DNA from 2 places in the Dactylosporangium sp. NPDC000244 genome. Region 2 is predicted to be linked to the other one. Evidence: predicted binding sites of a transcription regulator. Region 2 holds the regulator's gene; the other holds the start of a gene.
What was found. Region 2 encodes HrcA, which represses chaperone genes, less so after heat shock. Its sites were predicted from a motif close to GGTTNGCACNCTCNNNNNGAGNGTGCNAACC; they were not measured.

Region 1: a site for HrcA is predicted at 1,900-1,930, ahead of groL (chaperonin GroEL). Genes of this name have one in related genera too.

What each region holds. Positions count from the first base shown of each region.
Region 1 covers NZ_JBEPEH010000002.1:10,036-21,842, forward strand. The annotation lists gene ABT369_RS02565 (dipeptidase) at 1-48, shown strand, start outside; gene groL (chaperonin GroEL) at 108-1,727, opposite strand; gene ABT369_RS02575 (Gfo/Idh/MocA family protein) at 1,967-2,959, opposite strand; gene ABT369_RS02580 (NDP-hexose 2,3-dehydratase family protein) at 2,956-4,389, opposite strand; gene ABT369_RS02585 (nucleotide disphospho-sugar-binding domain-containing protein) at 4,386-5,540, opposite strand; gene ABT369_RS02590 (cytochrome P450 family protein) at 5,540-6,793, opposite strand; gene ABT369_RS02595 (glycosyltransferase) at 6,790-7,905, opposite strand; gene ABT369_RS02600 (methyltransferase) at 7,983-8,990, opposite strand; gene ABT369_RS02605 (TcmI family type II polyketide cyclase) at 8,987-9,316, opposite strand; gene ABT369_RS02610 (hypothetical protein) at 9,429-9,845, shown strand; gene ABT369_RS02615 (FAD-dependent oxidoreductase) at 9,842-11,119, shown strand; gene ABT369_RS02620 (class I SAM-dependent methyltransferase) at 11,116-11,807, shown strand, end outside.
Region 2 covers NZ_JBEPEH010000035.1:76,333-88,139, forward strand. The annotation lists gene ABT369_RS40840 (PhoH family protein) at 1-452, opposite strand, end outside; gene ABT369_RS40845 (VOC family protein) at 693-1,478, shown strand; gene ABT369_RS40850 (serine hydrolase domain-containing protein) at 1,480-2,829, opposite strand; gene ABT369_RS40855 (histidine triad nucleotide-binding protein) at 2,826-3,179, opposite strand; gene ABT369_RS40860 (SDR family NAD(P)-dependent oxidoreductase) at 3,367-4,092, shown strand; gene ABT369_RS40865 (16S rRNA (uracil(1498)-N(3))-methyltransferase) at 4,154-4,852, opposite strand; gene dnaJ (molecular chaperone DnaJ) at 5,016-6,140, opposite strand; gene hrcA (heat-inducible transcriptional repressor HrcA) at 6,167-7,189, opposite strand; gene ABT369_RS40880 (DUF4870 domain-containing protein) at 7,374-8,003, shown strand; gene hemW (radical SAM family heme chaperone HemW) at 8,047-9,243, opposite strand; gene ABT369_RS40890 (enoyl-CoA hydratase-related protein) at 9,261-10,037, shown strand; gene ABT369_RS40895 (VldE C-terminal domain-containing protein) at 10,095-10,988, shown strand; gene ABT369_RS40900 (phytanoyl-CoA dioxygenase family protein) at 11,136-11,807, shown strand, end outside.

The sequences.
Region 1 (11,807 bases), on a different contig from region 2:
CTGGCCTGGGACAACACCATGCGAGTCTTCAAGGCCACCTGCGGCTGAGGACAGCAAAGCGGGCCGGCCCCCGGAGGAGCCGGCCCGCGTTGTTGGAGCTGGTGGACTCAGAAGTCCATGTCGCCGCCGCCGGGCGCGGCCGGCGCCTTGTCCTTCTCCGGCTTGTCCGCCACCACGGCCTCCGTGGTGAGGAACAGCGCCGCGATGGAGGCGGCGTTCTGCAGCGCGGAGCGCGTCACCTTGGCCGGGTCGATGATGCCCTCGGCGAGCAGGTTGACGTACTCGCCGGTGGCGGCGTTGAGACCGTGGCCGGCCTCCAGGTTGCGCACGCGCTCGACGACGACGCCGCCCTCGAGGCCCGCGTTCACGGCGATCTGACGCAGCGGGGCGTCGAGCGCGACCTTGACGATGTTCGCGCCGGTGGCCTCGTCGCCGACGAGGTCCAGCTTGTCGAACGCGGTCTTGCCGGCCTGCACGAGGGCCACGCCACCGCCGGGCACGATGCCCTCCTCGACGGCCGCCTTCGCGTTGCGCACGGCGTCCTCGATGCGGTGCTTGCGCTCCTTGAGCTCGACCTCGGTGGCCGCGCCGACCTTGATGACCGCAACGCCGCCGGCCAGCTTGGCCAGGCGCTCCTGCAGCTTCTCGCGGTCGTAGTCCGAGTCGCTCTTCTCGATCTCGGCACGGATCTCGGCGACCCGGCCGTTGATCGCCTCGGCGTCACCGGCACCATCGACGATGGTGGTCTCGTCCCGGCTCACCACGACCTTGCGGGCGCGGCCGAGCAGGCCCAGGTCGGCGTTCTCGATCTTGAGACCGAGGGTCTCGCTGATGACCTGGCCACCGGTGAGGATGCCGATGTCGGCGAGCATCGCCTTGCGGCGGTCACCGAAGCCGGGGGCCTTGACGGCGACCGACTTGAACGTGCCACGGATCTTGTTCACGACGAGGGTCGCCAGGGCCTCGGCCTCGACGTCCTCGGCGATGATCGCGAGCGGCTTGCCCGCCTGCATGACCTTCTCCAGCACCGGGAGGAGGTCCTTCACCGCGGAAATCTTCGACTCGACGATGAGGATGTAGGGGTCGTCGAGGACGGCCTCCATCCGGTCGCTGTCGGTCGCGAAGTAGGGCGAGATGTAGCCCTTGTCGAAGCGCATGCCCTCGGTGAGCTCGAGCTCGAGGCCGAAGGTGTTGCTCTCCTCGACGGTGATGACGCCTTCCTTGCCGACCTTGTCCATCGCCTCGGCGATGATCTCGCCGACGGTGCTGTCACCGGCGGAGATGGAGGCGGTGGAGGCGATCTGCTCCTTGGTCTCCACGTCCTTGGCGAGGTTGGCCAGCTCGTCGGCGACGGAGGCGACAGCCGCCTCGATGCCGCGCTTGAGGGCCATCGGGTTCGCGCCGGCCGCGACGTTGCGCAGGCCCTCGCGGACCAGCGCCTGCGCGAGCACGGTGGCCGTCGTCGTGCCGTCACCGGCGACGTCGTCGGTCTTCTTCGCGACTTCCTTGACCAGCTCGGCGCCGATCTTCTCGTACGGGTCCTCGAGCTCGATCTCCTTGGCGATGCTCACACCATCGTTGGTGATGGTGGGGGCGCCCCACTTCTTCTCGAGCACGACGTTGCGGCCCTTGGGGCCGAGGGTCACCTTGACGGCGTCGGCGAGCTGGTTCATGCCCCGCTCGAGACCGCGGCGCGCCTCTTCGTCGAACGCGATAATCTTGGCCATTCGGCGTTGTCCTCCTGGACACTCACGATTCGCCACGACCCCGTGGGGCCGGCGGCTCACCGCCTGCTTTCGCACCTTCGAGGACCCAGGCGGGATCCCCGGCGGTCGGGCCGGATGAGCCCGCGACGACCAGCCTCAGGTGGTTGCCCACCGGAGGACTGCACCGTCCCGACCTTGGCACTCACCGGTTGGGAGTGCCAAGTCCTTGTTTAGCACTCTGGCCCGTCGAGTGCAAGCAATCAGGCAAGCCCGCCAGGTGAACCGGCGGAGGAGGCCCGGCGGGCGCTGAGCCGCACCTCATCGACCAGTTCCGCGGTGCGCAGCGTGGCCGGATCCGGCTCGTGGCGGCCCTCGCGCACCTGCGCCGCGAAGGCCTCGAACGCGCGCCGGAACTGGTCGTCGGCGGGCAGCCGCTCCTCGTGCTCGCCCTGGGCGTCCGTGATACGCACCACTGGCTCGAGGCCGGCCGGGGCGGTGAACGCCCGGTCGAGCAGGAGCCGGCCGGTGGAGCCCCAGGCCGTGTACCACGACCCGTACGCGTGCTCCAGCCCGAACCGGACCCCGACCATCACCCCGCCGGCCGAGACCAGCAGCGCGCTGCCGCCTACGTCGACCCCCGTGCCCGGGTCCTCGCGCAGGCAGGCGCCGACGAGCTCCAGCTCGCCGAAGAGGTCCTGGGCGGCCCGGATCGGGTACACCCCGAGGTCGAGCAGCGCCCCGCCGCCGAGCTGCGGGGAGTACCGGACGTCGGTCGAGGGAAGCGGCGGGATGCAGAACACGGCGTCGAACGAGCGCGGCTCGCCGATCCGCCCGGCGGCCAGCAGCTCCCGGACCGCCCGGTGCTGGGCGTGGTGCGGGAAGACGAAGTTCTCCCGCAGCACCAGCCCGCGCGCCGCGGCCAGCTCCACCAGCTCGCGGGTGTCCGCGGCCGAGGTGGTCAGCGGCTTCTCGGCGAGCACGTGCTTGCCGGCCTCGAGCGCGGCCCGCGTCCACTCGTGGTGCAGGCCAGTCGGCACCGCGAGGTACACGGCGTCGACGCCGGGGTGGGCGAGCAGCTCCTCGTAGCCGACCGGCTCGCCGCCGAACTCGGCGGCGTACCGGGCCGCCTTGTCCTTGTCCCGGCTGGCGACCGCCGCCACGACGGTGCCCGGGCACGCGACCAGGGACGGCAGCGCCTTGCGCTTGGCGATGCTGCCGCAGCCCAGCACACCGACCCGCAGCGGGGCGCTCACCAGGCCCCCCGCAGCCCGGTCACCAGCGTGCGGGCCTGCACGTTGACGTAGTGGCTGTGCCGCAGCAGGTCGGCGAGCTGCTCCAGGGTCATCCAGCGGTGGTCGGGCGTCTCCTCGATCTCGACGTCGTCGGCGGGCTCGACCACGACGTAGCGGCTCTCCGCGCGGTAGAAGCGGCCGCCCTCCTCCGACAGGACGGTGTCGTACCGGATGCTCTCCCGCGGCGCGTTGAGCACCGTGTCGAGGTGGGCCGGGCGCTCATGCGCGGGCCGGTGCCGGTAGCTGTCCGGGGTGCACTGCACCGTCGGGGCGAGCTCGACCACGTCCAGGTAGCCGGGCTCGACGCGGGCGTTGACCAGCACGTGGAGCACGTCGTCGATGCGCCGGGCCAGGAACGCGGCCAGGCCGAGCCCGTGCGGCTCCAGCAGCGGCTGGCGCCACGCGGCGATCTCGCGGCCGCGGGCCTCGACGTCGACCGCGATGACGCTGAAGTACCGCCCCTCCTCGTGCGAGATCGCGTCGTCCTCCCGGTGCCAGCGCTCGACCTGGTTGAGCGGGACCAGCCGGGTGACGACCTCGTGCCGGCTCTGGCAGTCGGTGATCCAGCTCATGATCTCGCCGGTGGTGTGCTGGGCCCGCTCCCCGGTCAGCGAGCGCACGGTGGCCACGGCCCAGTCGTCGTCGGCGTGCGAGAACGCGCCGCCGAGGCCGGGTCCGGAGAACGGCAGGCAGGACAGGACCGTACGGGAGTCCATGTTCACCAGGTTGTCCACGTTGAGCAGCCGGTGCAGCTGACCGATGGTCACCCAGCGGAAGTCCTCGCCGACCGGCACGTCCTCGTCGATCTCGACGATCATGTTGCGGTTGCGCTTGCGGAAGAACCAGGAGCCCTGCTCGGACTGCAGCACGTCGGCGATGATCTGCTCCGGCCGCGCCTCGCGGAAGTGCCGCAGGTAGGGCACCGCCCGGCCGCCGTGCACCTGGGTGTAGTTGCTGCGGGTGGCCTGGACCGTGGGCGAGAGCTGCAGGTCGTTGCAGTTGCCCGGCTCGGTCTTGGCCTGCATCAGGCAGTGCAGCACCCCGTCGAACTCGCGCACGAGGATGCCGAGAATGCCGATCTCGGGCTGGTGGATGATCGGCTGGCTCCACTGCGGCACCGGGCCGTAGTCGCTGCGCACGTGCAGGCCCTCGATGAGGAAGTACCGGCCGCTGGCGTGCCCGAGGTTGCCCGTCGCCGGGTCGAAGGACCACTGCCCCAGCTCGGCGAAGGGGATGCGGGTCACCTGCTGGCGCAGCGCGGCCGCGCGGCCGGCCCACCAGTCGCGGAACTCGTCGTTGGGGGTGACGGGGCTGTCCAGGGCCATCGCCGAGCGGGCGATCCGCTCGGCGAGGGACACCCGCAGGTCCCGCACGCCGGTTGCCGTGTTCATGCTTGGTCTCCGATCCGTGAGAGGTGACTCAGGACTTCGGTAGGACTGGGAGCCGCCTCGGCCTCGGCGCGCAGAACACCGGCGCGGGACGCGAACGAGGGCTCCTCCAGAAGCCGCTCGACGGCGTCGCGGATGAGCGAGTCGTCGGGGTCGGGCGAGCCGAGGTCGATCGCCGCGCCGGCCTTCGCGAGCTGGGAGGCGTTGAGCTTCTGGTCGGGTACGCCCGGGCAGATCACCTGCGGCACGCCCTGCACCACCGCGGTCATGAAGGTGCCGCCGCCGCCCGGCGAGACGATCGCCGCGCAACCGGGCAGCAGCTGGGCGAGCGGGGCGTGCTCGAGCAGCACGACGTTGTCCGGCACGGCCCCGAAGCCGGCCCGGTCGCGCGCGGCCACGGTGACGACCACGTCGACGCCGAGCTTGGCCACGGCGGCCACCACCCGGGCGGCGTCGCTCCCGCCGCCGCCGTAGCGGCCCAGGACCGAGCCCCAGGTCACGCAGACCCGCGGCCGGCCCGAGTTTCGCGGGAGTGGCCCGGGCCAGATGGCGTCGCGGTTGTACGGCACGTGCCGCACCGCCTGCCGGGGCCCGTCGGGCTCGAGCTGCAGGCCGGGCGGGCAGGGGTCGATGGTGAACGCCCCGCGCGGGTCCGGCACCGCGACCCCGGCGCGCTCGGCGAGCGGGGCGAGGGCCTCGGCCTCCCACCGGCGCAGGGTCTGCGGGAAGTCGACGCCCCACAGGTGGCGCACGTGCGGGAGGCCGGCCCGGACGGCGACGATCGGGGCCGCGTACGTCGTCGGCTCGTGCACGATGACGTCCGGCCGCCACCGCTCGACGAGCTCGGTCAGGCCGGGCAGCATCGCCCCGGCCATCGCGGTGAAGATCGCCAGCGGGTGCTCGACCGGGCGATCAGCCGGGCGATCGGCCGCGCGGGCGCGCGAGGGCGCGGCGGGCATGTTCGGGATGAGGGCCGCGAGGTCCACGTCGGTGCCGATGCGCGCGGCCGGCAGCCCGGCCGCGCAGATCTCGGGCACGATGGCGGGCTGGCCGGCGACGAGGACGTCGTGGCCGGCCAGGCGCGCGGCCCAGGCGAGCGGGATCATCGGGTGCAGGTGGGACGGCCACGCCCAGCTGGTGAAGAGCAGGCGCATCAGCGGGTCTCCGTCCGGCCGAGGACGCGCCCGGGGTGCACGGGCAGCGCCAGCGGGGACCGCACGATCGGGCTGTGCTGCCAGCCGACTTCCCGCGGCGGTACGGCCAGGGACAGCTCCGGGCACCGGGCGGCCAGCGCGGCCAGGCCGGCGCTCGCCTCGACCCGGGCCAGCGGGGCGCCCAGGCAGTAGTGCGGCCCGTGCCCGAAGGCGAGATGCCGCGGCTCCGCGCGGCCCAGCAGCAGCCGGTCGGGCTCGGCGTTGGCCGCCGGGTCGCGGTTGGCGGCGGCGAAGGACACCATGACCGGGTCGCCGGGCCGCAGCTCGGCCCCGCCGAGGTGGACGGGCTCGGTCGGGAACATCCAGAACGACGTCTTGACCGACCCGTCGTAGCGCAGCAGCTCCTCGACCGCGTCCGCGCAGCGCCCGGGCTCGGCGTGCAGGGCCCGCCACCGGCCGGGGTCGGCCAGCAGGTGCAGCACGCTCGTGGCGAGGAATCCGAGGGTGGTCTCGTAGCCGCCGATGAGCAGCACGAACAGCGTCGAGCGCAGCTCGGGCCCGGTGAGCCGGTCGCCGTCGGCCGCCGCGGCGGCGAGGGTCGACACGAGCCCCTCCCCCGGCGCGCGGCGGGCCGCGGCGATCAGCTCGTCGAGGTAGTCGAACAGGCCCCGCACCGCCGCCTCGCGCCGCCGCGCCGACTCCTCGGGCCCGGCCTCGGCGTCGTCGGCGACGATCGCGCGAATCCAGCCGCGGAACCGGTCCCGGTCCGCCTCGGGCACGCCGAGCAGCTCGCAGATCACCATCGCCGGCAGCGGCTCGGCGAACGCGGTCACGAGGTCTGCCGCGTCCCGCCCGGCGAGCCCGTCGACGAGGTCGTGGGCGAGCCGGTCGACCTGGGCCCGCAGGTGCCGGACCGGCCCGGCCGCGAAGACGCCGGAGACGAGCCGGCGCAGCCGCGCGTGGTCGGCGCCGTCTGTGATGCCCACGTGCGGCGCCATGACGCTCGGGTCGGCCGTCGGGTTGGCCCGGTTGGCGGCCAGCCAGTCGGCGCGGGCGTTGCGCGGGTCGCGGCTCATCCGCGGGTCGGCGAGCAGGACGCGCGCCTCGGCGTAGCGGGTCACGAGCCACACCCACTGCCCGTCGCCGGTGCGGGCGCGGTGCACGGGGCCGGCCTCGCGGAGTTCGGCCAGCAACGCGTACGGGTCGGCGTCGTGGACGGCCGCGAACGGGTCCGGGAGCACCTCGACCGTCACGACGCCACCTCCGCGAGCAGCGGCACCAGGGCGGGCGGCGGCGGGGCGGCGGCGTTGTCGGCCGCCAGGCGGCCCGTGGCCGACACCACCGAGGGGTCGCCGAGCAGCTCCTCCACCGCGGCCGAGACGAGCGCCGGGTCGGCCTCGGCGCCGGGCACGCAGCGGCCCGCGCCGGCCTCGGCGACCCGCTCGCCGTGGTCGAAGTTGTCGTTCACGAACGGCATCGCGATCTGCGGCACCCCGTGGGCGACGCACGTCATCGTGGTGCCGGCGCCGCCGTGGTGGATCGCGACGGCGGCCCGGGGCAGCACCTGGTCGAGCGAGAGCCAGCCGGCCGCGACGACGTGCTCCGGCAGCGGGCCCAGCTGGTCGCGCACGGCCGGGTCGACGGCGAGGGCGACCGTGAGGCCGAGGGTGCCGAGGCGCTCGACGATGCCGAGCAGCAGCGCCTGCACTGCGGGCGCGCGGCCGAGGAACGATCCCGCGGTCAGCACGGCGAGCGGGCGCCCCGGGTCCCCGAGGTCCCCCGGAGTCTCGGCGGCGCCGTTGTACGGCACGTAGCGCATCCGGCGGCTCGCAGGCTGCCGCGGCAGCTGGAGCTCCGCGGGGCAGACGTCGAGGCGGAGCGCCTCGCGGGGGCGGCCGGGCAGGCCGAAGCGGGCGTAGACCGGCGCCAGCTCGTCGTGCGCGGCGTCGTGCAGCTCGCGGCGGCTGGCGATGCCGTACGTCTGGATCGCGAACGGCACCCCGAGCGCGGCGGCGGCGATCGGCCCCGCGAACTCGGTCGGCTCGGTCAGCACCAGGCCGGGCCGCCAGGACTCGACCAGGCCGGCGAGGCCGTCGACGGTCCGCGCGGCGAGCCGGCCGAAGCCGCGGCCGGTGCCGGTCAGCAGCTCCCGCCGGTCGGCCGACGGCTCCGGGCGCATCACGGCGCGCGGGTCGAAGGGGTCGGTCGCGGCCACGACCGGCAGTCCGGCGGTGGCGGCGTAGGCGACGAAGGGCTCGGGCGTGGCGACGAGCACGTCGTGGCCGGCCGCGCGCAGCGACCAGCACAGGGATACGAGGGGCAGGAAGTGTCCGTGCGCCGGACACGTGGTCACGAGGACGCGCATGCGGGAAACTCCAGACGACGGGGGCCCGCGGCCGCGGGGACGTGACCGCGGGCTCCAAGCAAGCACTGGAGCGGGGCTCAGGCCCGCTCGGCGACCAGCACGTGGAACGGCAGCCCGGGCACCTGCCGCTGGACGATGTTCGTGAAGCCCGCGTTCGTGATCATGTCGTGGTGGGCCTGCTGCGAGTGCACCTCGCCGGCGGCCGTCCACGACAGCATGAGGATCGAGAAGAGGTACGGCTCCGGGTCCTCGGCCGGGGCACCGTCGCGCACGAAGCTCACGACGCCGAGCCGGCCGCCGGGCTTGAGCGCCCGGGCGGCCCGGGTCAGCAGCTCGGTGCACCGCTCCTCGTCGAAGTGGTGCAGCACGTTGGTGACGAGCACCAGGTCGTGCGGGCCTTCGTAGCCGACCTCGAACATGTCGCCGGCGATGAACCCGGCCCGGTCGTGCACGCCGAGCTCGACCGCGTGCTTCTCGGTGATCGGCAGCACGTTGTCCCAGTCGAGCCCGGTCACCCGGGACTGCGGGAAGCGCCGGGCGAGGGTGAAGCCGTAGAGGCCGTGCCCGCAGGCGACGTCGAGGATCGACAGCGGGTCGCGGCCGGCCGCCCACGGCTCGAGCAGGTCGCCCATGACCTTCGCGGTCGGCAGGGTGACGGCGGAGGCGTACTCCGCGAACGTCTCCCAGTAGGCGAAGCCCGGCGTCTCGGCGTTCTGTTCCTCGACGGTGCCGCCGTGGCGCACGGCGTCGGCGAGGCGGCCGAGCGAGTCCCACTCGAAGCGGCTGACCACGACGCGGGTCATGTCGCCGAGGTAGCCCGGGGCGGAGCTGACGAGCACGTCGGCCGCCCCGTCGGCGAGGGCGTACCGCTCGCCGTCGGCGGTGAGCAGCCCGACCGCGGCCAGGGCGTCGAGCAGGATGCGCATGCCGCGCGGGTCGGCCCCGGCGTGTTCGGCCACCGCCGCGGCCGTGCCGGCGCCGCCGTGCACGGCGTCGAACACGCCCAGCTCGACGGCGGTACGCAACAGGCTCGTCTTCTTGTAGGCGCGCATCATCTCGTTGACGCTCGCGCGAGTGACGGTCATGGCAACTCCGCCGTCCACTCGTAGAACGGCTTCGCCTCGGCGTCGCGCATGGTCGGCCACTGCGGGTCGTACGGCGTGATGAGCGTCGACATCTGCCGGTTCACCTCCTGGAACAAGGGGTGGTCACGGTTCTCGTAGAGGCGCTGCCGGAACTCGCCGTCGGCCTCGACCAGGTGCAGGTACAGGCCGCGGAAGCCGTAGAGGGTGCGCCGTTGCGCGCCGATCTGCCGGGGCAGGTCGGTGCCGTCGTGGGCGCCGAAGACCTCGGCGATCCGCTGCTCGTTGCCCTCCGGCAGGCGGCCGATCATCAGAATCTTGTGCTTCACGCGGCCAGCTTGGCAGCGACGGATTGAACCGGGATGGACTCGCGCCGGACCGGCCCGGGTGCGTCCATCAGCTCTCAAGGAGCACTCCAGCGACGGCATTTACGTTCCGCTCATGGCCATCACCGCTTTCGATAGACCCGATGTCCCGGACGGCTGCGCCGAACTGAGCGAACGCGCGCGGGAGCCGGTGGCCGCCGTGCTCGCCTTCCTGCTCACGACCGGACAGCTCACGACCGGACAGCACAGCCCGGACGACCGGGCCGCGGACCACGTCGCCGGCCTGCTCGGCGTCCCGCCCGAACGCCGGGCGCCACTGCTGGCCTGGGCCCGCGGCGAGCTGTCCGGCGAGGACCTGCTGGCCGCGCTGCGGCACCTGGTCGCCTCCCCCGACCTGCTGGAGCAGGGGCTGCTCATCCACTGCCTGCGGGGCATCCGCGCGGGCGCGCTGGAGCCGGAGGAGCTGGTGCGCACGGCGGTCGTCCTGCTGTCCCAGGCGCCCGCGCTGGCCGCCGGGCGGGACCCGGCATGAGCGAGGAGACCGACTGCTGCGTGGTCGGCGGCGGGCCGGCCGGGCTGTTCCTCGGGCTGCTGCTGGCCCGCTGCGGCGTGCGGGTCACGGTGCTGGAGAAGCACGGCGACTTCCTGCGCGACTTCCGCGGCGACACCGTGCACGCCTCGACGCTGCGCCTGCTCGACGAGCTCGGCCTGGGCGAGCGGTTCCAGAAGATCCCGCACCAGCGGCTGGACCGGGTGCGGGTCCAGCTCGACGGGGGCACGTTCGTGCTGCCCGACTTCACGCGACTGCCGCCGCCGTACTCGTACCTGGCCATGGCCCCGCAGTGGGACCTGCTGAACCTGCTGGCCGAGGCGGGCGCCGCCGAGCCGACGTTCCGGCTGGTCATGCGGGCGACGGTGACCGGGCTGCGGGAGTCGGACGGGCGCGTGGCCGGCGTCGAGTACACCGACGCGCAGGGCGAGACCCACCGGCTCGCGGCCGCGTTGACCGTGGCCTGCGACGGGCGCTCGTCGGACGTGCGGCGGCTGGCGGGGCTGGACCCGTACCGCCGCCACTTCGGCGCCCCCGAGGACACCCTGTGGTTCCGGCTGCCCCGCCACCCGGACGATCCCGGGGGCCTCGTCATCCGCTTCTCCAACGGCCGCGGCATGGTGCTCGTCGACCGCGGCGACTACTGGCAGGTGGCGTACCTCATCCAGAAGGGCTCCTACGAGCGCCTCCGGACCCAGGACGTCGACGTGGTGCGGCGCACCGCCGTGGCGCTCCTGCCGTGGCTGGCCGACCGGATCGGCGAGCTGGGCTCGTGGGACGACGTGCGCGTGCTGGACGTGCGGATCGACCGGCTGCGCCGCTGGTACGCCCCGGGCGTGCTCTGCATCGGCGACGCCGCGCACGCCATGTCCCCGATCGCCGGGGTCGGCATCAACCTCGCCGTCCAGGACGCGGTCGCCACCGCCCGGCTGCTCGGCGGCGTGCTCGCGGCCGGGCGGGCGCCCACCGTGCGGCAGCTGGCCGCGGTGCAGCGCCGCCGCCGGTGGCCGACCGTGCTCGTGCAGGGGCTGCAGCGGGTGATCCAGCGCGACGTGTTCACCGGCGACGGCCCCGACGCCGAGCAGAACATCGGCCGCACCGGCGCGAAGCCCGCGCCGCCGATCCGGCTGATGCAGCGCTTCCCGGCGCTGGGCGGCCCGCCGGCCCGGCTGGTCGGCCTCGGCCTGCTCCGCGAACGCCCGCCGCGCCCCGCACTGCGCGACGGGACCACCACAACCGTGAGGGAGATCGCATGACCGAACAGGAGACCGTCGAGGCCCTGATCCTCGCCGTGGGCGGCCGGCCGGACGGCGTGCGCGCCGCCGTCGACCGGCTCGGCCCCGAGCCGGTCGCCGAGGCCGTTGTGGCGGAGCTGCGCTTCCGAGCCGCGCCCCCGGCGGACCTGCCCGAGGTGAACATCCAGCTCGACCTGGTGCACGGCGAGCGGACGCTCGGGTTCGTCGTCACCCTGTCCGGCAAGGGGGCCACCGCCGCCGCCGGACTGGACCCGGACGCGCCGATGTGGATGTCGTACGAGCTCGCCGACCTCGTCCACGCGGTCTACGGCCCCGCCGGCGCCCGGGCCGGGCACACCCGCCGGGTGGAGCTGCGCCTGGGGCGCGACGAGGACGGCCCGCCGAACCCGAAGGCGTACCTCGTGAAGCTCGAACCGGTCGCCCGGGCCGCCGACGCGCTGCTCGGCGCCGTCGACCCGCGCGAGCCGAGCCTGGGCGAGCTGGCCGTGCGCTACGGCACCGACAAGTGGGGCGGCCTGCACTGGTTCGCCCCGCACTACCAGCGGCACTTCAGCGAGCTGCGTGACGAGCCGGTCCGGCTGCTCGAGATCGGCATCGGCGGCTACGAGCAGCCGCACCTCGGCGGCGGCTCGCTGCGCACGTGGAAGCGGTACTTCCGCCGCGGCCTCATCTACGGGCTGGACATCTT
Region 2 (11,807 bases):
GCCGGGCCGATGCCGAACACGATCGTGTGCTGGTCGATCGAGTCGACGTAGCGCTTCTGGCCCAGCGTCTTCGGCCGGATGGTGCGGCCGCGCCGGGAGAGGATGTTGAGGGTCAGCACCTCGGCCGGGCGCTCGGTGGTGTTCTGCTGCAGCATGCCGACGGTGCGCCGGACGGTGTCCGGGGTGAGGGTCTCGCCCTTGCGCACCAGTTCGATGAGCTCGCTGAAGATGCGCTCGGCCATGGCGTTGTCCGCGGCCGCGCCGGTGATGGTGATCTCGTTGCCCCGCACGTGCACATCGCTGCTGACCGACCGCTCGACGAGCTTGAGGATCTCGTCGCCGGCCCCGAGCAGCCTGACCATGACGTGCGGGTCGGGAACGGTGATCTTGCTGATGGCCCGCACGGGCTGCTCCGACGTTGCTGCCGGCACGGGGTTTGGGGTCTCGGTCATACCTTGGCCGCGTTGGGCCTCTAGCACCTGCTTCCGGGCTCGCTCCAGCCTGGGCTCATGTCCAGGCTCTTCATGGTATCGGCTGCGAGCGCGAGCGACCGGCCTCATTTTTTTCCACGGCGCGCTGCGCTGCCCCGAACGCGTTCGGCCGAACATTCCGTCTGCGCCGATTCGGCCACGAACCACCCGGCTGGGCTGGTAGGGAGGCAGTTGACCGATTCACGAAAGGGGGCCGGAGCCATGGTCGAGCGCACCGGATACATCGACGGCGAGCCCTGCTGGGCGGATGTCGTGGCGGCGGACGTCCCGGCCGCGCAGCACTTCTACTCGTCCGTGTTCGGATGGGAGTACGCCGACACCGGCGCCGAGTTCGGCAACTACGTCATGTGCACGAAGAACGGGCGGATCGTGGCCGGGATGAGCCCGCCGATGCCCGGCTCGGAGCAGCTGCCGGCGGCCTGGAGCCTGTACCTCATGTCGCACGACCTCGCCGAGACGTCGAGGCGCATCGAGGAGCACGGCGGCAAGATGCTCGTCGCGCCCATGGACATCCCGGAGAACGGCCGGATGCTCTTCGCCATGGACCCCTCCGGCGCCGCGTTCGGCGCCTGGGAGCCGGGCCGGCACACCGGCTCGCAGCTGTTCGACGAGACCGGCGCCCTGTGCTGGGCCGAGGTGACGACGCGGGAACCCACCGTGACGGACTTCTTCTACCACGGCCTCTTCGGATACCGCCAGACCCGGATCGCCGGGACCGCCGACGCCGGGGAGGAGTCGTTCGACTACTCCTCGTGGAGTCTCGGTGACGCCGACCCGGTCGCGGGCCGCCTCACGATGGACTCGGAGTGGGACGGGGTCCAGGCCCACTGGAGCGTCTACTTCGCCACCGACGACACCGACGCCGCGGCCGAGCGCGTCGTGGCGGCCGGCGGCCGCGTGCAGCACGGCCCGTTCGACTCCCCGCACGGCCGCCTGGCCGTGATCGAGGACCCCAACGGGGCCGTGTTCACGATGATCAGCCGCTGAGTCAGAACCGGTGCCCGTCGAAGGCCTCCTGGCCCCGGCTGAGGCGGTACGTCGCCCAGTGCATCCGCACCACGGTCCCGTCGGCGTCGCGGGTGAGCCGTAGCAGCTCGCCCGCCTCCCGGCCCGACACGGTGCGGAACAGGTCCGGCGAGCCCTCGACGGCCGCGAACACCGCCGGCGGCAGCTTGCCGGGCGCGTCGACCGCGCGGGCGTGCAGGGTGCCGTCGCGCCAGCTGAAGCCGTACTCGAACCCCTCGCTCCACCACCGTCCGAGCACGCTGCGGTACTGCGGCGGCGCCGGCGGCCCGGGCACCCAGGGCGCGATGGCCGCGGGGTCCTCCTCGACCACGGCCGCGAGCAGCTCGTGCGGCAGCTCGCAGATGTCCCGGGCCGTGCCGGACGATCCCAGCGCCGCCGCCCCGAGCGCCCGCGGCGTGCCGGCCCCGCCGACCCGTCCGTAGGCGCCGGCGAGGAACCCGGGCATGGCCCCGTCGTGCCCGACGTGCACGACCCGCTCGGCGCCCGGCCGCGGGTGCAGGATCAGGCCGAGCCCGAAGCCGCGGGCCCAGAGCACCTCCTCGGTGACCGTCTGCGGCGCGCGCATCTCCTCCACGGTCGCCGCGGACAGCACGGTGCCGTTGGGGTCCATCTCGCGCGGGTCGGCGAGGAAGGCGGCCCAGCGCGCCAGGTCGGCCGCGGTGGTCCACAGCTGCGCGGCCGGCCCGACCGCGCCGAAGTCGGTCGACGGCTCCGGGTGCGCGTAGTCGGACCAGGCGTCGACCTGGTATCCGGTCACCGGTCGCTGCGGGGTGACGGCGGTGTCGTGCAGCCCGAACGGGTCGAGGATGCGCTCCTGCAGCACCTCGGCCCACGTCCCGCCGCGCAGCCGTCCGACCAGGTGCCCGAGCAGCGCGATCGCCAGGTTGGAGTAGTGGAAGCGCCGGCCAGGGCGCAGCACCTGCTCGGCCCGGTCCAATTGGGCCAGCATCCCCTCCAGGTCGGGCGCCCGCATGGTGTCCCAGACGTCGCCGAACGGCTCGCGCTGCAGGCCCGACACGTGCGACAGCATCCGGCCGACGGTGAGCTCGCCGTGGGCCTTCACGGGCAGGTGGCGGGCGATCTGGTCGTCGAGCTCGAGCAGCCCCTCGTCGCGGCACTGCATGACCAGCACGGCCGTGAAGGTCTTGGTGACCGAGCCCATCCGCAGCTGACTGCCGGCGTCGACGCCCTCGCCCACCTGGAACGTCCACAGCGGACGGTCGGCGCGGTGGACCGCGACGCTGAGGGCCGGCACCCGGGCGTCCGCCTGCACCTGCCGGGTGATGCGTTCGTACCGCTGCGTCGCCTTCATCGCGACACCATCGGCCCGATCGGCGCACCCCCGAGGATGTGCCCGTGCGCGTGGAAGACCTCCTGGCCGCCGTCGGCGCCGCTGTTGAAGATCAGCCGGTACCCGCTCGCGGCGACCCCCTCGGCCGCGGCCACGGCCGCGACCGTGGCGAGCACCTCGCCGGCCAGCCCCGGGTCGGCCCCGGCCAGCGCGGAGACGTCGCCGTGGTGGGCCTTCGGGATCACCAGCACGTGGACCGGCGCCTTGGGATCGATGTCGCGGAACGCCAGCGTCGTGGCGGTCTCGTGCACCACCGTCGCCGGAATCTCGCCCGCGACGATGCGGCAGAACAGGCAGTCACTCGTCACCAGTGCATCCTAGGGGCCGCCGGCCGCGCACAAGGCTGCTCAGCGCGCCGCCGCCACCCGGCGCGGCGCACGCACACGGCCGCTCAGCACGCCGCCGCCACCCGGCGCGGCGCACGCACACGGCCGCTCAGCACGCCGCCGCCACCCGGCGCGGCGCACGGCACCAGCAGTGGGGGCCTAGGCTGCGCGCATGGCTGCTCAACGGGTCCTCGTCACCGGCGCGGCGCGCGGCATCGGCGCCGCGATCGCGCACGCCTTCGCGTCCACCGGCGCGCGTGTCGCCGTGCACCGGCGCGCCCCCGCCCCGCTCGACCTCCCCGGCGACGGCCACGCCGTGGTGACGGGCGATCTCGCGGATCCGGATGCCGTACGGGCGATGGTCGACGCCGCCGCCGAAGCCCTCGGCGGCCTGGACGTGGTGGTCAACAACGCCGCCGTGTACCTCGAGCACAAGATCACCGAGACCTCGTACGAGCAGTGGCAGACGGCCTGGCGCGACACCCTGGCCGTCGACCTCCTGGCCCCCGCGAACGTGTGCTGGTGCGCGGCCCGGCACCTGCCCCCGGGCGGGCGGATCGTCAACGTCAGCTCGCGGGGAGCCTACCGCGGGGAGCCGGACCATCCCGCGTACGGCGCGGCGAAGGCCGCCCTCAACTCGATGACCCAGAGCCTCGCGAGGGCGCTCGCGCCGCGGGGCATCGCCGTGTCGGCGGTCGCCCCGGGGTTCGTGGCCACCGACCTGGTCGCGGACCTGCTGGCCTCGCCGGAGGGCGACGCGATCCGCTCCCAGAGCCCCTTCGGACGCGTCGCGACACCGGAGGAGGTCGCGGCGGCGGTGCTGTACCTGGCGTCGCCGCAGGCCGAGTGGTCCTCGGGCGCCGTGCTGGACCTGAACGGCGCGAGCTACTTCCGCTGACCGGCCCGCCCGCGGAGGGCGTGCGTCGCCGCCGACCTCACCAGCGCCGTCGCCGGCGACCTCACCAGCGCCCGAGCCGCACCGACAACGCGGCCACCGCAGCCGCCCCGGCGGTCGAGGTCCGCAGCACCTCCCGGCCGAGCCGGACCGCGGTCCCGCCGATCGCGTCCAGCTCCTCCGGCGCCACCCCGCCCTCCGGCCCGACGACCAGCGTGATCGACCCGGACGCGGGCAGCGGCACCGACGACAGGGGCAGCGCGGCCTCCTCATGCAGCACCAGCACGGTGCCGGACAGCGCCAGGTGCCGCGTCGTGCACGCCGGCGCGACCTCGGGAATCCACGAGCGGCGGGCCTGCTTGGCCGCCTCGCGCACGGTCGAGCGCCACCGTTCGAGGGGCCGCTCGTCCTTCCAGCGCGCGATGCTGCGCGCCGCCTGCCACGGCACGATGCGGTCGACGCCGACCTCGGTCAGGAGTTGTACGGCGAGCTCGGCCCGCTCCCCCTTCGCGATGCCCTGCACCACGGTGAGGGCCGGGTCGGGCGCGGGCTCGAAGGTGGGCTCGTCCAGCTCCAGCGTCAGGGCACCCTTGCGCGCCGCGGTGACCACGGCCCGGGCCACGCCGCCGCGCCCGTCGGCGAGCAGCAGCGCCTCGCCCGGCGTGATCCGCTGCACATCGGCCGCGTGATGCCCCTCGGGGCCGTCAAGTACGAAAGACGACCCCTCAGGCAGCGCTGGAACCAGAAAAAGCGGCAGGCTCACGCCGCCTCCGCTCCGCTCCGGCGACGCAAGCCGAACCTGCACCCCCGGTGAGCGGCCCCTCCGCTCCGCTCCGGACCGCTCACGCCGCCTCCGCTCCGCTCCGGCGACGCGAGCCAAACCCTGCACCCCCGGTGAGCGGCCCCTCCGCTCCGCTCCGGACCGCTCACGCGTGCCCGTTGAACGCGTCGCGCATCCGCGAGAAGAAGCCGCCCTGCTTCGACAGCTCGGCGACCTCCTCGCCCCGGCTTCGGGCGAACTCGCGCAGCAGGCGCTCCTGCTCCGGCTCGAGGCGCGTCGGCGTGCGCACGTCCAGGTGGACGTAGAGATCGCCGCGGCCCGCGCCGCGCAGGTGGGGCACGCCCTTGCCGCGGATGCGCAGCGTGGAGGTCGGCTGGGTGCCGGCCTTCACGTCGACCGTCTCCTCGCCGTCGAGAGTCTTGATGGTCAGCCGGGTGCCGAGCGCCGCCGCGGTCATCGGCACGGTGACGCGGCAGTGCAGGTCGTCGTCCTTGCGCGAGTACACGTCGTGCGGGCGCTCGTGGATCTCGACGTAGAGGTCGCCGGGCGGGCCGCCGCCGGGGCCGACCTCACCCTGCTGGGCGAGCCGGATGCGCATGCCGTCCTCGACGCCCGACGGGATCTTGACGGTGAGCGAGCGGCGGGTGCGGACCCGGCCGTCGCCGCCGCAGGTCGCGCACGGGTGCGGGATCACGGTGCCGAAGCCCTGGCAGGCCGAGCAGGGGCGGGCCGAGACGACCTGGCCGAGGAACGTGCGCTGGACCGACTGGACCTCGCCGCGGCCCTGGCAGATCTCGCAGGTCTGCGGGTGGGTGCCCGCCGCGGTGCCGGCGCCCTGGCAGGTGCCGCAGACGATCGCGGTGTCGACCTGGATCGGCGCCTCGACGCCGAACGCGGTCTCGTGCAGGTCGAGGTCGAGCCGCAGGATCGCGTCGGCGCCCGGACGCACGCGCGGGCGGGGCCCGCGGGCGGACTGGGTGCCGAAGAAAGCGTCCATGATGTCCTGGAAGCCCACGAACGCCCCGCCGGCCGGGCCGCCCCCGCCACCGCTGGGCGCGAGCGGGTCGCCGCCGAGATCGACCATCTCCCGCTTGCGCGGGTCGGACAGGACCTCGTAGGCCGCGTTGATCTCCTTGAACTTCTCCTGCGCCGCCGGGTCGGGATTGACGTCCGGGTGGAACTCGCGGGCCAACCGCCGGTAGGCCCGCTTGATCTCATCGGCTGTGGAGTCCCGCTTGACACCGAGAATCCCGTAATAGTCCTTCGCCACTGAGTCCTATGCCCCTGAGATAGATGTCAACTCTGTGCCAGCAGGTCGCCGACGTAGCGTGCCACGGCCCGCACGGTCGCGATGTTTGCGGGGTAGTCCATGCGGGTCGGCCCGAGCACGCCCATCCCCCCGACCACCATGGTGCCCGGTCCGTAGCCGGTGGCCACGATCGACGCGGTCCGCAGGTCCTCGATCTCGTTCTCGTCGCCGATGCGCACCCGGGTCATGCTGGGCTCGACCTCGCCGAAGAGCTTGAGCAGGATGACCTCCTCCTCGAGCGCCTCGAGGATCGGGCGCAGCGAGCCCTGGAAGTCCAGCAGGCCGCCGCGGGCCAGGTTGGCGGTGCCGGCGAGCGCGATGCGCTCCTCGGACCGCTCGACCAGCGTCTCCAGCAGGACGGTGGACAGCGTCGTCATCGGCGGCCGCAGGCTCGGCGCGGTCTCCTCGACGAGGGCCACCACGAGCGGAGGCGTGTCCGCCAGCCGCTTGCCGACCAGCTTCTCGTTGATCATGCGGCGCAGCTCGGTGACGTCGTCGGCCAGGATCGGCCCCGGGAGGTCGACCAGGCGCTGCTCGACGCGGCCGGTCTCGGCGATCATCACCACCATGAGCCGCGTCGTGGAGATCGGCACCAGCTCGAAGTGCCGCACGCTCGCTCGCGACAGGCTGGGATACTGCACCACGGCCACCTGCCGGGTGAGCTGCGCGAGCAGCCGCACGGTGCGGTGGACCACGTCGTCGAGGTCGACCGCCCCGATCAGGAACCGCTCGATGGCCCGGCGCTCGGCCTGGCTCAGCGGCTTGACCCGGGAGAGCTTGTCGACGAAGAGGCGATAGCCGGCGTCGGTGGGCACCCGGCCCGCACTGGTGTGCGGCTGTCGGATATATCCCTCCTCCTCCAGCACCGCCATGTCGTTGCGGACGGTCGCCGGGGAGACCCGCAGGTTGTGCCGTTCGACGAGCGACTTGCTCCCGACCGGTTCCTGGGTGGCGACGTAGTCCTCGACGATGGCACGAAGCACTTCGAGCTTCCGCTCGTCAAGGCCCATGGCACCTCCTCGAGGACTGGCACTCCCAACTCGTGAGTGCCAGTCTACGTCAGTCGCGCGGGGGCACGCGATGATCGTTTGGCGCACGATAGACGCTGCGGCCGTTGTACTGGGTAAAACTTGTCCAAAAGAAGTCATGTCGTGTCGCTGGCGCCACTTGATCGGTGCACCTACCGTGGCCCCCATGAGTGAACCACCTCGCCCCGGGGAATACGGCATGCCGTCGGACCCCAACTCCGGGTACCCGCCCCAGCCGCCCGTGTCGGGTGGTGGGTACGCTCCGCCGCCGTCGAGCGGCGGCGGGGCCTATGGCACCCCGCCCACGTCGGGCGCCGGGTACGACCAGTCCGGCTACCAGCAGCCGGGTTACCAGCAGCCCGGCTATCAGCAGCAGCAGCCCGGCGGCTACCAGCAGCCGGGTGGGTACCAGCAGCCCGGTTACCAGCAGCCCGGCGCCTACGGGCAGCCCGGCGCGCCGGCCGGCTACGCCAACAGCGACGAGAAGACGTGGGCGCTCATCGCCCACTTCGGCGGAATCGTCGTCGGCTTCATCGCCCCGCTCGTCGCGCTCCTGGCGAAGGGCAACGAGTCGCCGACCGTCAAGGCCCACGCGAACGAGGCCCTGAACTTCCAGATCACGTGGGGCATCGCCATGATCGTGGCGGTCATCGTCTCGATCTGCTCGTTCGGGATCCTGTTCTTCCTGCCGTTCCTGGTGTGGATCGTCATCATCGTCTTCGCCATCCTCGGTGGCATGAAGGCGAACAACGGGGAGCTGTACCGCTACCCGATGACGTTCCGCTTCCTCAAGTAGGACCCAGTTTTCCAGAAGGGGCGGCCCATCGGGCCGCCCCTTCTTACGTCAGCGCCCGGGCCACGCCATCGGCCAGCAGACGGCCACGCAGCGTGAGCACCGCGCGGCCCGCCGCGAACGCGTCCGGGTCCAGCTGCCCGTCGGCGAGGCAGTCGCGCGCGCCCGCGAGCCCGGCGGCGTCGAGCACCTCCAGCGGCAGGCCGTCCGCGAGCCGGATGCGCAGCAGCACGTCCTCCAGGTGCCGCTCGTCCGGCGTCAGTACCTCCCGGGCCTGCCCCGGCGACGCGGAGTCCGCGAGCCGCGCGGCATAGGTGTGCGGGTGCTTCACGTTCCACCAGCGCACCCCGCCGACGTGGCTGTGCGCGCCCGGCCCGAGCCCCCACCAGTCCCCGCCGCGCCAGTACAGCTCGTTGTGCCGGCACGGCGAGTCCTTCGACCAGTTCGAGACCTCGTACCACGTAAAGCCCGCGGCGTGCAGGGCCTCGTCGGCGGCGAGGTAGCGGTCGGCGGCCACGTCGTCGTCGGGGTAGGGCAGCTCGCCGCGGCGCATCCGGGCGGCCATGCGCGTGCCGTCCTCGACGATGAGCGCGTACGCGCTGACGTGGTCGACCCCGGCGTCGACCACGGTCGCGAGGGACCCCGCGAAGTCCTCGGGCCGCTCCCCCGGCGTGCCGTAGATCAGGTCCAGGTTGACCCGCTCGAATCCGGCCGCGCGGGCCTCGGCGGCGGCCGCGGCGGGCCGGCCGGGCGTGTGCCGGCGGTCCAGGACGGCCAGCACGTGCGGCGCGGCCGACTGCATGCCGAGGGAGATGCGGTTGAAGCCGGCCGCCCGCAGCTGCCGCAGCCCGGCGAGGTCGACGGACTCGGGGTTGGCCTCGGTGGTCACCTCGGCGTCGGCGGCCAGGCCCCAGGCGCGGTCGATGCCCTCCAGGATGCGGCCGAGCTCGGCCGGGGGCAGCAGCGTCGGGGTGCCGCCGCCGAAGAAGACGGTGTCGACCCGGGGCGGGCGCACGACCTTGGCGGCGAGGGCCAGCTCGTCGAGCACCTGCTCGGCGTAGCCGGCGCTGAGCACGCCCTCGCTCGCGGTGTAGGTGTTGAAGTCGCAGTACCCGCACCGCGTGGCGCAGAAGGGCACGTGGACGTACACCCCGAAACCCTCGCGACCGGCCGCGTCCGCGACCCCGTCGGGCAGCGAACCGTCGCGGGGAATCGGCTCGCCTTCTGGCAGTGATCCGGGCATCCCACTAGTGTGCCCGCATGTCTCTGGTGCTCTCGGAAACCGCACGGGGCGTGGCGACGCTCACCCTGGACAGCCCGCCCAACCGCAACGCGCTGTCCACGGCCCTGATCGAGGAACTGCTCGCGGCGCTGGCCGCGGCCGACGCCGACCCGTCGGTCCGCGCGATCGTGCTGACCCACACCGGCCCGGTCTTCTGCTCCGGCGCGGACCTGAAGGAGACGGCGGCCGCGTTCGGCTCGGGCAAACCGCCGGTGAGCAGGCTCGGCGACGTGCTCGCCGCGATCTGGGAGGGCCGCAAGCCGGTCGTGGCGCGGGTCGCGGGGCCGGCCCGGGCCGGCGGCCTGGGGCTGATCGCCGCCGCCGACATCGCGGTGTGCGCGAGCACCGCCACGTTCGCGTTCTCCGAGGTGCGCATCGGGGTGGTCCCCGCGGTGATCTCGGCCACAGTGCTCCCGCGGCTGGACCGGCGGGCCGCGGCCGAGCTGTTCCTCACCGGCGCCACGTTCGACGGGGCCCGGGCCGAGCGCATCGGGCTGGTGACCGCGGCGGTGGACCCCGACGGGCTCGACGCCGCGGTAGACGCCTACGTGCGCGACCTGGTCCGGGGCGCCCCCGGGGCCCTCGCCGGCACCAAGGAGCTGCTACGGACGCCGAAATCCGACAGCTTCCGCGACGAGATCCGGGCGATGACCGAGCTGTCCGTCGCCTACTTCGGCTCGCCCGAGGGCGTCGAAGGAATCGCCGCATTCCGCGAGAAAAGGGACCCGAACTGGGTACCCGACGGCGCCGCCTGACCGGGTCGGCTGGTATCTGCCACGTACGCTGTTCGACCTGACGACTGGGAGGTGGACATGCGTGCGCGACGACTGGTGACGATCGCGGCCCTGGCGGCCGTGGCCGTGGCGCTGTGCGCGTACGTCGTCATCAACCGCATCAGCGCGAACATCCCGCTGACCGTCGCCACCGGCCGCGCCTGCGTGGTGAGCGCCGGCAACGCGGCCGTCGGGGCGACGGGGGACGCTTCCGAGGTCGAGCTCGACGCCGAGCAGCTGGCCAACGCGGCCACCATCACCGCGGTCGGGCTGACCCGCAAGATCCCGCACCGCGGCCTGGTCGTCGCGCTGGCCACCGCCTGGCAGGAGTCGAAGCTGGAGAACCTGACCGGCGGCGACCGGGACTCGATCGGGCTGTTCCAGCAGCGGCCGAGCCAGGGCTGGGGCAAGCCCGAGCAGATCGCCGACCCGCGCTACGCGGCCGGGCAGTTCTTCACCGCGCTGCTCAAGGTCAAGGGCTGGGAGCAGATGCGGGTCACGGACGCGGCCCAGCAGGTGCAGCGCAGCGCGCACCCCGAGGCCTACGAGAAGTGGGCCGACGAGTCCGAGACGATGGTCAACGCCCTCAGCGGCGAGGTGCCGGGCGCGGTCGCGTGCACGGTCACCGAGGAGTCCAGCCGCGGCCCGGAGGCGGCCCGCTCCCTGAGCGCCGACCTGAAGCTGGACTGGGGCAGCGTCAAGACCGCGGACGTGAACAACCTCGTCGGGGTGGCCCTGAAGGTCGGCGAGAAGAAGACCGGCTGGCAGTACGCGCACTGGCTGGTCGCCCACGCCCAGGAGCGCGGGGTGAAGCGCGTCGTCTACGGCGACATGCAGTGGACGGCCACGAGCGGAGCGTGGGCGCACGTGACGGAGCGTGGCGGCATCGACGCCGGTCCCGGTGGGGAGCGGGTCGTCGCCGAGGTCTACTGAAGACCTTGACGTTGCTCGCGAGCAGCGGGTTGTCGCCCTTTCGGACATTGTCAGGTGGCCAACTCCCGAGTCGGCCCCATATACACCTCGCGTTACCATCGGGTCGTTCGAGACCACGCGAGCGAAAGACCAAAGTAAGGGGAGGACATGACGTCCGCTGCACCCGACTACGGCGATCTCACCGGCTACGAGCCGATCAGCGAGACCGACCGCAAGGAGTTCCTGGACAACGGCTTCCTGCTGGTCCGCAACGTCCTCACGGAGGACCACCGGGCCGCGCTCGAGGCCGCGATGGACCGGGTCTACGAGGAGGAGAAGGCGGCCGGCTCCAAGAGCATGAAGAAGGACGGCACGCTGCATCTGCTGGGCTTCCTCAACCGCGACGAGCTCTTCGGGCACCTGCTGACCCAGCCGACCATCTTCCCCTACATGTGGGGCCTGGCCGGGTGGAACATCTACACGCACCACAACCACCTGGACGTCACGCCGCCCACCTCCGAGGAGGAGCCGCCCTCGTGGGGCTGGCACCAGGACGGGTATCGCCAGAACTCCGACCCGGAGACCATGGACCCGAACCTGCCGCGGCCCATGTTCTCGCTGAAGGTCGCCTACGTCATCTCCGACCTCTCGGAGACCGGCCGTGGCGCCACGAAGGTCATCCCGGGCAGCCACCTGTGGAACTCCCTGCCCCGCCCGGCCGACACCACGGTGCACAACCCCGACCCCGAGGGCACCGTCGAGATCACGGCGAACCCCGGTGACTGCTTCATCTTCGATCGGCGCCTCTGGCACTCGCGGTCGCCCAACTACTCGGACATC